Regions from separate parts of the Pseudoalteromonas sp. BZB3 genome, predicted to be linked through region 1. Evidence: predicted binding sites of a transcription regulator. Region 1 holds the regulator's gene; each other region holds the start of a gene.
The links. The regulator sigma-54, encoded in region 1, starts transcription at its own class of promoters, with help from an activator protein. The targets are predictions, from matches to a motif close to GTTGGCACGNNNNTNGNNT.

Region 1 (4,459 bases):
CTAGCGCACGTTTTTTGCTATTAAAAAGGACCGCAGCTTTACTGCAGTCCTTGTTGATAATCGAGCTAAGTTTCATGGTTAGTGTCGAGTTAATTTCTCTTTGTGTTTGATAACTTGGCGATCGAGTTTATCAACGAGTTTATCAATGGCTGCGTACATATCAGAGTGTTCATCTGAAGCGAAAATTTCACCGCCATTTAAATGAACGGTAGCTTCGGCTTTTTGTACCAGCTTCTCAACATCTAAGATCACGTGAACGTTATTAATGTGATCAAAATGCCTTTCTAGCTTTGCAAACTTCGTGTTTACATAGTCTCTTAATGAATCTGTAATTTCTACGTGACGACCAGTTAAATTTAGTTGCATAAGCATTTTCCTTCTCTTGGTTTACGTCTTAAATCAAGCTCTTACGCTGATTTGACGGTGGAATAGAGAGTGACTCGCGGTATTTTGCAATTGTACGACGTGCCACTTTGATTCCCTGTTCTGCCAATATATCTGCAATTTTGCTGTCGCTCAATGGCTTAGCTGTATTTTCTGCAGCAATTAGCTTTTTGATCAATGCTCTAATCGCAGTCGATGAGCATTCACCTCCGTTTTCAGTGCTTACGTGACTTGAGAAGAAGTACTTCAACTCAAAAATGCCACGGGGTGTATGCATGTACTTCTGAGTGGTGACACGAGAAATGGTAGACTCGTGCATCTCGACCATCTCAGCAACATCATTCAAAACCATAGGCTTCATTGCCTCAGGTCCATGTTCAAAGAATGCCTGTTGTTGTTGCACAATGCAATTGGTAACTTTCATTAAAGTGTCATTACGGCTTTCTAAGCTCTTAATAAACCATTTTGCTTCTTGTAGGTGAGAGCGAATGAATTGGCTGTCAGTGCTTGATTTTACTGAGCGTGACATTGCCGCATAATGATCATTAACCCTAATTTTAGGCATACATTCAGGGTTTAGCTCAACAACCCAGCGACCTTTTACTTTTTTCACCGACACATCAGGAATAACATACTCAGATTCTTCACGAATAATGCTGGCGGCAGGTTTAGGATTAAGGCTGTGAATGAGTGTCATCACTTCTTTTAACTCAGGCTCTTTGAGCTTGGTCTTTTTCATGATAGTGCGGTAATCACGGCTAGCAAGTAGATCAATATGCTCGCTTAACACCATTTTTGTTTCGCTAATGAATGGCGTATCAGCCTCAAACTGGTTAAGTTGAATACATAAGCATTCTTGTAATGATCGAGCCGCAATACCGATAGGGTCAAAGAGTTGAATACGCTTTAATACAGCCTCAACTTCATCGAGTTCAATTAATTCTTCGTCATTACCTTCATTGATGCTTTCTAAGAGTTCTTCGGTACTGACGGTAAGTAAGCCTGCGTCATCAACGGCTTCAACAATGGCAACGGCAATGGCTTTATCGGTTGGGCTGAATGGCGTGAGTTCTAATTGCCACATTAAATATTCGTGTAATGTTTCAGTGGTCTCACCCTGATAAACCGTTTCGTCTTCAGGCATAGGGCCGCTACTGGTGCTCGGTGCTGCACTCATGTACTCGTCCCATGTCACATCCATCGCGAGATCGTCACTGACAGTGTCTTTACTCAGTGCTGCATCGCTATCGAGTTCGTAATCGCTGGTCGGTTCATCACCGTGACCATCATCAGTAGAATTAGAGAGTTGCTCGCTAGAGTCAGTGTCTTTGGTCGCTTTGTCTGAATCATTGCCATCAGTACTTGGCTCTAATTCCGACTCATCTACTTCGAGTAAAGGGTTGCTATCCAGCGCTTCTTGGATCTCTTGCTGTAGATCAAGTGTGCTCAATTGCAGCAAGCGAATTGCTTGTTGCAATTGTGGTGTCATGGTTAGTTGCTGCCCCATGCGCAGCTGTAGCGATTGCCTCATGTATTTCTAACAATCCTTTTTGTTATTTGGATTATGTCTTGCTTTAACTATAGACGGAATTGTTCACCTAGGTAGACGTCTCTTACGGTTTGATCAGCTAAAACTGACTCAGGCGTACCTGACGCGATTAATTCACCATGTGAAACAATATAAGCTTTCTCACAAACATCAAGGGTTTCTCTTACATTGTGATCTGTAATGAGGACACCAATGCCGCGGTTTTTTAAATGCTCAACAATTTTCTTTATATCTAACACCGAAATCGGATCAACGCCAGCAAAAGGCTCGTCTAAAAGAATAAATTTAGGGTTTGCGGCTAAAGCGCGAGCAATTTCAACTCGGCGACGCTCACCACCTGATAAAGCCATGCCCTGACTGTCCCGAATATGTTGAATATTAAACTCATCCAGTAAGTCGTCTAAAGTTTGCTCTCTTTGTACTTTATTGAGGTCTTTACGGGTCTCTAAAATAGCCATTAAGTTTTGATAAACAGTCAACTTTCTGAAGATTGAGGACTCTTGAGGCAGATAACCAATGCCCATGCGTGCTCTACTGTGCATAGGTAGCAAAGTGATATCTTCATCATCTATTGTGACTTTGCCTTTATCGCTAGGCACAAGACCAACGATCATGTAAAAACTGGTGGTTTTACCTGCGCCATTAGGACCGAGAAGACCAACAATGCTTCCGGCTTCCACACTTAGGCTGACATTTTTTACGACTTGGCGGCCTTTGTAGCTTTTTGCTAGGGCTGTGGCAGTTAACACACTCATGCTCATTGACCTTGTTCAGGGTTAGACTTTGATGCTTTTTTCTCTGGTATCAATACCGTGTGAACACGTTGCTGATTTTGTTCGTTTCGCTCAGCACTGATCAGTTGCTTCTCGATGTCATAAATAATCGCTTCAGCTTTTGTACTTTGACCTCCCAGGCTTATTTCAGCTTTGCCTTTGATGGTAAGTAGTCTATTGGCAACGTCATACCTAACTTCTTCTGCGCTGGCGCTTAATACTGTGCCATCCGGTTGCTTTTCGATAAAACGAGCTGGTTTGCCTGTTGCGACTAAAAGCTGCTTGTTTTCACCGAGTTCTTCACGCTGATGTACTTCCAATCTGTCTGCATAAATTTCACGGTTGCCATGAATGATTTCAACATTTTCTTCAAAGATACCAATGTTTGTCTTTAATTGTGCTTGCTGCTTACCTGCTTTAATTGATACTTGTGACATAGGTGCTGTTTCAGCCAAAGCAAAGTTTGAAAAGCCGAGTAGTAGCAGTGAAAGAAGTAGTTTATTGGTCATAATAAATGGTTCGCGTATGGTTAATGAGCTCAATAATTTCAGTATTGAGGTCGGCATTGAGGCCTTGTCCTTTTATATTTAAATGAGGACCCACAATTTCTACGGGTAGATCTGAGCGCATGGCGCGCTGAGTTATATCTACTTGAATATGGTCTGCGCTGATTTGGCTTATCATAGCACCTTCAGTCAGATTTAGGGCTTTAACATCTCCCTCTAAAATCAGCATATTATTTTCATATAAAGTGGCTTCATTGGCCGAAAGTTGCCAATTTTGTGGGCCATTAAACAGGGTGAATGTAGGCGAGGTAAAATGGCTAAATCCGAGCTGCTGATAAAGCTCCATTTTATTCGCTTCGACTAGATAATTTCGCATACCGGCTTCAGAATATTTAGTTTGCTTTAAATTTGTAGCAACATAATCTGGCGTGGCGATGCTCTCTTCTTCGGTCGAACTTTGCTTTTTAGGTTGATCAAAATACGGTGACCATATCCAATACATGGTCAGTGCAAAAATAATTAATAATATGACGCGGTTGACCGTCATGCGCTTGTTCCTGATGTGCCGAGTGTATGACCCTGGCACAACATGAGTAAGTCAGTTAGTTCTCTCACTGCGCCAAATCCACCAGGCAGTAAAGTCGTGTAGTGTGAAAGATTGCGAATGATTGGGTGTGCATCATTTACGGCCACTGCAAAACCCACTTGCTCCATGACTGGCAAATCAGGACCGTCGTCACCAATATAAGCAATTTCGATATCTGTCAGGTTTAGGTTGGCTTTCAGCTCTTCGTAAGCTTGCAACTTGTCTTCTTGCCCTTGGTAAATATGTTTTACTTTTAAGCTAGTCATACGTTGCTGAACAATCTGTGAATGGCGACCGGTGATGACGGCAACTTCAACGCCTGAGTTGATCAGTGCTTTTATACCGAAGCCATCTTTGGTGTTAAATGCCTTTAATTCTTCGCCGTTATTGCCAAGGTAAATACGGCCGTCAGAGAATACGCCGTCAATATCACAAATAAGTAACTTAATTTGCTTTGCTCTGGTTACTACATCCTGACTAATAGGCTGATATAAGTCGGCAAATTGCATTTAAATGACTCCTGCTTTTAATAAGTCTTGCATGTTCAGAGCGCCAATTGGGCGATTAGTTTCATCAACCACGATTAACCCATTAATGCGTTTGTTTTCCATGATGTTTAACGCCTCAGCCGCAAGCATATCAGCTTTTGCGGTTGTACATT
Region 2 (4,459 bases), on a different contig from region 1:
TTTGTTCCTTTGGTAACTTTAGCCACTCAACCATTTGGTCAATACGTGTTTGGTAGTCACTATGCTTTGAGTAATGGTAGTAATAGTCAGGGGTCATACCATTAAAGCGCGCATCGGATTCTGGCCAGAAATAGGCAGCTGATTTGAGCCCTTGCATTTTTGCCAGATTCCATAAAGGTATGCCATTAAGCCAAGTACTATCTCCCTGCCCTTTGCCCATTTTATAACAATCACCTCTTTGTTTATCACAGAACTTATTGTCAATAATACCGTGATTGACCGGTAATAAGCCTGTAATTATGGATATATGGTTTGGAAAGGTTTTACTTGGATAAACAGGCCACATTTTAGTAGCTCGAACACCGCTATCAGCGATGCGTTTAATATTTTTAGCGTTATGCTTTTCAATATAATCCCACCGAAAACCATCAAGTGAGATAAGAACAACAGTTTGTGGCTTAGCGATACTGGGTATAGCTATCAGCAATAAGACACAATAAATAAGTGTTTTAATCATTTAAAATTCCCGTGTTTAAGTGCGATGCTATTCTGATAGCTTTAAATTGCAAAATAAACAATTCACGATAAACGGAAACTCTAAAATTAAGACAAGTTGAAATAAACTTTCGCTTTCTCGGTCTTATTGCGTATTCCCAATTAAAAAGGTTGTTAAATGAAAAAGTTTTATTGCAATACCAACGTAGCGTTCTTGTTAGTTGGATTATCAAGTATATTGATGAGCACGAGTATGTTGCTACTTGGCAGTCATAGACATATCGAAAAAACAGTCAATTTTTTTGGCTTCAACTCAATCCTAAGTTATGAAATTGCTAATATATTGGCTGCTTTATGCTTTTCTTTACTTGCTGTATTTTCGGTACTTTCTATGTACTTTGAAAAAGCAAAACCGACTTTAGCATCTTTACTCATTATTGTGTCTGTAGTGCCTTTACTAAGCCTTTTTTCAACGGGTATGTGGATTGAAAGCATGGGCGGGTTTCCAGTCATCGGAGCAGGCCAAGGCGTCATTAAGTATTTTGCGTTACTTTCAATTGGCATCTGTCTACTTAACCCAAACCTTTCTAATCATGTAATGCAGTGGATAGCGATATTCCCAGTTTTGGTGGTACTCGTTTGGATCGGGGGTATGAAGTTTACCTTGATAGAAGCACAAGGGATAGAAGACTTACTGCAAACTTCACCATTTATGTCTTGGATGTATAGTGTTTGGGATTTACAAACTGCCTCGAATTTAATTGGCGTTTATGATTTGTTAGCTGTCGCACTGTTGATTGCAGCCATATACAACAGAAAAGCACTTTGGATTAGCGTGTTAATGTCACTTGCAGTTTTTGTCATGACACAAACATTTTTAGCTACAACCCCAGGCGCAGTTACGTCATCAACTATTTTGTCTACGACAGGTCACTTTTTAATAAAAGACTTGTGGTTTATCGCGAATTTGATTTTCTTCTTAAAATTTACTGATCAAAAAGCATAATAAAAAGGGCACGTTTAAACGTGCCCTCTCATATCCTGTTTATTTATATTTACCATAACTCCCATCATCAAATAATGATTTAAGTTCATTGGCAAAACTCACAAACTTTTCTTTAATCGTGCGCTTAATTTCAACGTCAACTGAACCTAACCACAGTTTGCCTTTAATCTTTATAGTCGGTGCTTGTTTTGGCGCAATAGATGGCGCTTTATTTTCTACATTACCTAGAATGCAAAACGCCTCGCAGATCACATTTACACCTTCGGGGATCAAAATTTTCTCTGAACCCAGTATGCAATTTACATTTACAGTGACTTCTTGGTGCTCAAATACAGCATCGGAAAAGTCTAAGGTTGTAGAACCCAATACATTTAATAAATTAATTTCTTTAGGTACCGCCCATTTACCTGTTCGAGAGCTGTTTCCTAAAACAGTTTTAATATCTAGCTTGTCGCCTGCAGATTTTTGTCCGTAATTAATATTCAAGCTAGCATCTTTTTGTGCCGTATACTTCTCGTCTGCTTGCATAGTAAGATCTGCTGTTAAGGCGACGATTTCAGCATGAACCTGTGTACTCATTGCTTTGTCTAAACGTCTTTCAAATGCCTCTGCGGAAATAACACCATGGCTATAGTTGTAAATTAGGTTGTCTATTACTTCTTCTCTGACTTGTTCAATTGGTCTATCTTCTAATACGACGCTCATGATATTTCCCTACTATATAATACCAATCTGCAATAACACTTAATTAAGCTGATTGGTATAAGTGAATGAAAGGTTCAACTTAAGCATTCAATAAGCTGTACCATTAAAATTGCATTTATTAAATTCAAAGCAATAACCGAACCAGAAATAAAGTCATTATAATTCAATGCACTAGTTCGGGCTGCACTTCTAGTTAGGTTGCTTTCTCACCAAAACTTGAGTGTATTGACCAATAAATAACATATCTCCCAAACCGAAAAAAGTGATAGATAATTAAATTGCTATCTCGGGCTTTCGCAACTCCCTTTCAATGTTAAAATGGTACGTAAATTACATAGAACTATAAGCGCAAATTATGAAAGTAATCTCATTTAACATTAATGGCCTTCGTGCTCGTCTTCATCAATTACAAGCATTAATCGACAAACATCAACCTGACGTAATTGGTTTACAGGAAATCAAAGTTCACGATGAAGCGTTTCCGGTTGAAGATGTAGAAGCTATGGGCTACCACGTTTATTTCCATGGTCAAAAGGCACATTATGGTGTCGCACTGATGTCGAAAAAACCAGCTAAATCAATCAAAAAAGGGTTTTCGACTGATACAGAAGAATCCCAAAAACGTATGATTTCAGGTGTATTCGAGAATGACAAAGGTGAAGATGTGATCATTCATAATGGCTACTTCCCTCAAGGTGATAACATAAATCATGAAACCAAATTCCCATACAAGCGTCAGTTCTATAAAGACTTAATGACACACTTAAATGAAAATCACACGCCTGAAGAAAATGTCATTGTGATGGGTGATATCAATATCTCACCGATAGATTTAGATATCGGCATTGGTGAGCCTAATAAAAAACGTTGGCTGAAAACTGGCAAATGTTCATTCCAACCAGAAGAACGCGAATGGCTTGCGACGTTAATGGATTGGGGATTTAAAGACACTTTCCGCGAATTAACACCAGAAAAGACAGAACGTTACTCATGGTTCGACTATCGCTCAAAAGGTTTTGATGATAACCGAGGCCTTCGCATTGACGTAGTATTAGCTACTGAATCATTGATGGCCAAATGTGTAGAAAGCGAAATCGATTACGAATTGAGAGGCATCGAAAAGCCTTCTGATCATGCGCCAATTTGGGCCGAGTTTAAATTTTAATTAGAACTCACTCTATGTTATTGATCCCGCTTGTTACCTTAATCATATTCGCGTTTACTATTGATAAACGCGAGTATTTAACGCTTTGGCATAGGCCTATCCGACAAACTGGTGTACTTGCTTGTTCAGTTGTACTGGCTCTGCTTTGGCAAATTAAAGCGGGGATATTGCCCTATCTAAATATTCATATATTGGGAATAACCGCAATTACTTTGGTGCTTGGCTGGCGGTTAGCAAGTTTAAGTGCTCTACTTACCAGTCTCTTATTACTTGCTTTTGGCACCATTCAATCTTCTGAATTTGCCGACTTTTATCTTTTTACTGCGCTACTTCCCATATTGGTCAGTTACGGCCTATTTGTGCTGTGTTACAGCAAATTACCAAGACATTTTTTTGTATATATCTTTGTCTGTGCATTTTTATGCGCAGGCTGTATTGGCGCATTCAAAATATTGTCGTCAGGTATGTATTATTGGCTAATTGATACGTACACATTCCAACAGTTATTAGATAACTATTTATTTTATGCAACCTTGATTTGGTTTCCCGAAGCCATGTTAAATGGTATGGCAATCACTTTACTTATTACTTATAAACCCCACTGGGTTAAAACCTTTTATGATAAGGAATACTTAGATAAATGACGCTAATTTATCACTGTCCGCTTTGTCAGGCTCCGTTAAATAAAACTGGCAATAGCATATCTTGCGAAAACAGACACCAATTTGATTTCGCCAAAGAAGGCTATGTCAACTTACTGCCTGTTCAGAATAAAAAATCAAAACAACCCGGTGATAATTTAGATATGGTTCAAGCGCGTCGTGCCTTTTTTGCAACTGACCATTATCACTTTTTGAGACAAGAGATTGCCAATCTAATTTCACTATCTTCTCCTCAAACATTGCTCGATTTAGGCTGTGGTGAAGGATTTTATACGCACTTATTTGCCAATGAACTGCCCGAATGTGATGTATATGGGCTCGATATTTCAAAATCAGCCGTTAAATATGCAGCTAAGCGATATAAAGAGGCCAATTTTAGTGTTGCCTCAGCTAAACAAGCACCATTTGCAGATGAAAGTATGGACT
Region 3 (4,459 bases), on a different contig from region 1:
CTTACGCCAACAAGCAAGTTGGTTAAGTCATCTAGTTGATACTATGCCTGCTGGCGTTGTGGTACTCGATGGTCAAGGTATGATTGCCAAAGCAAATCAAATTGCCATTGATATGTTGGGCGAGCCGCTAGAAGGTGAGAAATGGTTTAATATCATTCATCGCTCTTTTAGCCCACAACAAGACGATGGACACGAAGTGTCACTGCGAGACGGTCGTTTGATCAAGCTTGATATTACTGCACTTGCACCAGAGCCGGGTCAATTAATTTTAATGACCGACCTAACAGAAACCCGTCGTTTACAGAAACGTATGGCACACATGCAGCGTTTGAGCTCTCTAGGTAAAATGGTTGCATCGTTAGCGCACCAAGTTAGAACGCCACTTTCGGCAGCTATGCTGTATGCAGCTAATTTAGGTAGTAATAAAGTGCCTGAAGCATCTCGTTCACGCTTTCATGAAAAACTGATATCTAGATTGAAAGATCTCGAATCGCAAGTAAACGATATGTTGTTGTTTGCAAAAAGCGGTGAGCAGCAAGTGATCGAAAAAGTGTCTATGCAGCAACTGCTTAGTGAAGTGAAAGCGGGTGCAGATGCCATGGTGGCGATGAATAGCAGTGAGCTTGAAGTAAATTTACCAGAACCAGACATTGAGATTTTAGGTAACAAAACAGCGCTCGCCAGCGCCATCCAAAACTTAATTCACAACAGTATTCAAGTGATTGGCAAACATGCCCATATCACATTAAGTGCAGCGCGTGATGAAGAGTCAGACAGAGTCAGAATTTCAGTGTCTGACAATGGCCCTGGTATCGATTTAGCGCTGTCAGAAAAAATATTTGAACCCTTCTTTACTACAAAAAGCCAAGGCACAGGCCTAGGTTTAGCGGTTGTTAGCTCAGTGGCTAACTCACATAAAGGTAAAGTAGAAGTCACCAATAATGAACACGGCGGAGCATGTTTTAGTTTATTACTGCCAATTTCATTCAGTACAGAGCAATTGGAGGTTGTATGAGTCATTCAATTTTAGTTGTTGAAGATGATGCAGGATTAAGAGAAGCATTAATCGATACACTTCAACTTTCAGGTTTTGATACGGTTGAGGCGAGCTCTGCCGAAGAAGCAGTAATGCTTTTGAAAAAGCAAACCTTCTCGATTGTGGTCAGCGATGTGCAAATGGGCGCAATGAGTGGTTTGGATTTACTCAAAACCATTAAGCTTAACTACCCAGATTTGCCTGTGCTGATGATGACGGCTTATGCAACTATTGATGATGCAGTAGAGGCCATGCGTTTAGGTGCCGTTGATTATATGGCAAAACCGTTCGCGCCAGAAGTACTTCTGAATATGGTTAGTCGCTATATGCCGGAAAAAGAAAAAGAAACAGAGGGCCCTGTGGTTGCAGATCCACAAAGTCTGCAATTACTTGAACTTGCCAATAAAGTCGCTAAATCTGATGCTAGCGTAATGGTGCTAGGGCCAAGTGGTTCGGGTAAAGAAGTATTAGCTCGATTCATTCATGATAAATCAGAGCGTAAAGATGAAGCCTTTGTAGCCATCAATTGTGCGGCTATTCCTGAAAATATGCTCGAAGCTACTTTGTTTGGGTATGAAAAAGGTGCATTCACAGGTGCTATTCAAGCGTGTCCGGGTAAATTTGAACAAGCTCAAAAAGGCACTATTTTGTTAGATGAAATTACCGAAATGGATTTAGGCTTGCAAGCCAAACTCCTTCGCGTCTTGCAAGAGCGAGAAGTAGAGCGTTTGGGTGGTAGAAAAACTATCGACTTAGACGTCAGAGTTTTGGCGACCAGTAACCGTGATCTTAAAGAGGCTGTGGCTGAAGGTAAGTTTAGAGAAGACTTATATTACCGCTTGAATGTTTTTCCTCTGATGTGGCTGCCACTGAATGAGCGTCCGGGTGATATTGTAGTGCTAGCTGAGCATTTGTTAGCAAGACATACCAGCAAGGCAGGTAAGCCAGCAGTGTATTTAAGTGATAGTGCCAAGCAAAAATTATTATCACATTCTTGGCCTGGTAATGTTCGCGAGCTTGATAATGTAGTTCAACGTGCTTTGATCCTGCAGCAGGGCGATATTGTACATGGTGAAGATATCTTTATTGAAAACTATCAACCAAGCTTAGTAACTACAAGAATAACGAATACTGAAGTGTCGTCACAGATCAATGTGGAGCAACAGATGCGACAAGTTGAGCCTGAAATCAGTGACACAGAAAATTATGATGCTGCAAATTATAAAGCGACATTACAAGATAAAGAGCATCAAATTATCTTAGATACGCTTCATAAGTGTAATGGTAAGCGTAAAGATGTTGCTGAAGTTCTGGGCATGAGCCCAAGGACATTACGCTATAAGTTGGCAAAAATGCGTGATATGGGGATCCCATTACCAGCATAACTTTCTTCTCTACAAGAGGCCAAAATCTTGGCCTCTTTAATATTAATCCTCAAAATAGATCGCTCAACTAAAAATATTGGTATTGTTGTCAAAAAGTCGACTCACATAAAAACACCCTAAAGCACTGAAAATAAAGATTTAATTTTTGGCACGCTTTGTGCTTTTACAAGTTATATGTTTTTATTGGAGTGGGTGTTATGAAAATCCAACCAAACTCTCTTTATCAAGAAATGCAGTCTCTTGCAGTAGAGGCAACGAGAAATACCATTAAAACCAATGAAGTTGCAGTACAAAAAACCGCAGCGACTTCTTCTGCGCAATTTGGCGATTTGCTATCTGACGCAATCAATACGGTAAATGGTTTACAAAAAGATGCTAAATCAAAAGTAACGGCACTAGAGATGGGTGACAGAAGTGTTTCACTTGCAGAAGTCATGATAGCATCACAAAAATCATCAGTGGCTTTCGAAGCAACGGTACAAGTGAGAAATAAACTTGTAGAATCTTATAAAGAAATCATGAATATGCCAGTTTAATCTGGGTAGTGGAGTAGCACCGTGGCAACGAATCAATCAACCGATCTGACTTTAACCGATGGCACTGCTGGCGCTGGCTCTGAAGAGCAGCAAGAGCAAAAGTCGGGATATTTGAGCGCATTAAGTGGCGTTGATATGCTTCGCCAGGTGACTATTATCATTGCTTTAGCTATTTGTTTGGCAATAGCAATTGCGATTATCATTTGGGCACGCCAACCTGATATGCGCCCACTGGGCCAGTACCCAACCGAAGAGTTAGTCCAGACTCTAGACTTTCTAGATGCGCAGAAAATTGATTATGAGCTAGAAGGCAACACCATCATGGTTGCCGAAACCGATTACCAAACCATAAAACTACAAATGGCCCGTGATGGTTTCACACAAGCTCCAAGCTCAGGTACAGATATATTAATGCAAGACATGGGCTTTGGTGTGAGTCAGCGCCTAGAGCGTGAGCGCCTCAAGCATAGTCGAGAACAGCAATTAGCTCGTACCATTGAAGAGCTGCAAGATATTAACCGTGCCAAAGTACTGTTAGCTATACCTAAAGAAAATGTATTTGCGCGTCGTGAGAAAAAGCCTTCGGCTACCGTGGTTATTACTTTAAAGCGTGGTAGAACGCTTGGCGGTGAAGAAGTTGATTCGATTGTAGATATCGTTGCTTCAGCTGTGCAAGGTTTAGAACCCGCACGTGTAACAGTAACAGATCAAAACGGTCGTCTGTTAAATTCAGGTTCGCAGGACTCACTGGCTGCACGCTCGCGTAAAGAATATGAAATTGAGCGCAAGCGTGAACAAGAATATTTAGAAAAAATTGATAGCATCCTTATTCCTGTTGTTGGCCTCGGTAAGTATACCGCTCAAGTTGATTTAACTATGGACTTCAGTGCAGTTGAAGAAACACAGAAACGCTATAATCCCGATTTACCAGCTGTACGCAGCGAAACGACCTTCGAAGAAAGTAACATCGGAGGAATTACTGCGGGGATTCCTGGCGCGCTATCGAACCAACCACCAGTAAATTCAAATATTCCTGAAATCGCAGGTGGCGCTAACGGTCAAGGCTCATCGCCTTCTCGTTCACAAAAAGAAGCCACTCGTAACTATGAATTAGATACAACTATCAGCCACAAGCGTCAGCAAACAGGCGTGATTCGTCGAATCAGCGTTTCAGTGGCAGTAGATTATCTGCCAAAAGCAGATGAAGAAGGCAATATGACAATGGCACCTCGTAGCCAAGAGGAGTTAATGAATATTCGTCGTCTACTTCAAGGTGGTGTGGGTTTTGACATGCAACGTGGTGATGCGTTAGAAGTTGTAACTGTCCCGTTTGTTCGTGAGGATATCATTGAGCAAGCTGATCTGCCGCTGTGGGAACAAGATTGGTTTATGAAAACAATCCGTCTTGCGCTTGGTGCATTGGTTATTATTGTGCTTATACTGGCGGTTGTTCGTCCGATGCTGAAACGCCTAATTGACCCAGATGACACACTAGAGGACTT

Region 2: a site for sigma-54 is predicted at 2,334-2,352, ahead of ABMY35_RS10260 (LiaF domain-containing protein). Genes of this name have one in related genera too.
Region 3: a site for sigma-54 is predicted at 2,566-2,584, ahead of fliE (flagellar hook-basal body complex protein FliE). Genes of this name have one in related genera too.

The regions. Positions count from the first base shown of each region.
Region 1 covers NZ_JBECOS010000001.1:387,546-392,004, reverse strand. The annotation lists gene ptsN (PTS IIA-like nitrogen regulatory protein PtsN) at 1-76, opposite strand, end outside; gene hpf (ribosome hibernation promoting factor) at 79-366, opposite strand; gene ABMY35_RS01685 (RNA polymerase factor sigma-54) at 395-1,915, opposite strand; gene lptB (LPS export ABC transporter ATP-binding protein) at 1,963-2,688, opposite strand; gene lptA (lipopolysaccharide transport periplasmic protein LptA) at 2,691-3,215, opposite strand; gene lptC (LPS export ABC transporter periplasmic protein LptC) at 3,205-3,759, opposite strand; gene kdsC (3-deoxy-manno-octulosonate-8-phosphatase KdsC) at 3,756-4,307, opposite strand; gene ABMY35_RS01660 (KpsF/GutQ family sugar-phosphate isomerase) at 4,308-4,459, opposite strand, start outside.
Region 2 covers NZ_JBECOS010000009.1:456,074-460,532, reverse strand. The annotation lists gene ABMY35_RS10270 (ectonucleotide pyrophosphatase/phosphodiesterase) at 1-517, opposite strand, end outside; gene ABMY35_RS10265 (DUF417 family protein) at 674-1,501, shown strand; gene ABMY35_RS10260 (LiaF domain-containing protein) at 1,541-2,206, opposite strand; gene xthA (exodeoxyribonuclease III) at 2,562-3,371, shown strand; gene ABMY35_RS10250 (energy-coupling factor ABC transporter permease) at 3,386-4,015, shown strand; gene rlmA (23S rRNA (guanine(745)-N(1))-methyltransferase) at 4,012-4,459, shown strand, end outside.
Region 3 covers NZ_JBECOS010000014.1:56,970-61,428, forward strand. The annotation lists gene ABMY35_RS16170 (ATP-binding protein) at 1-1,015, shown strand, start outside; gene ABMY35_RS16175 (sigma-54 dependent transcriptional regulator) at 1,012-2,421, shown strand; gene fliE (flagellar hook-basal body complex protein FliE) at 2,619-2,957, shown strand; gene fliF (flagellar basal-body MS-ring/collar protein FliF) at 2,979-4,459, shown strand, end outside.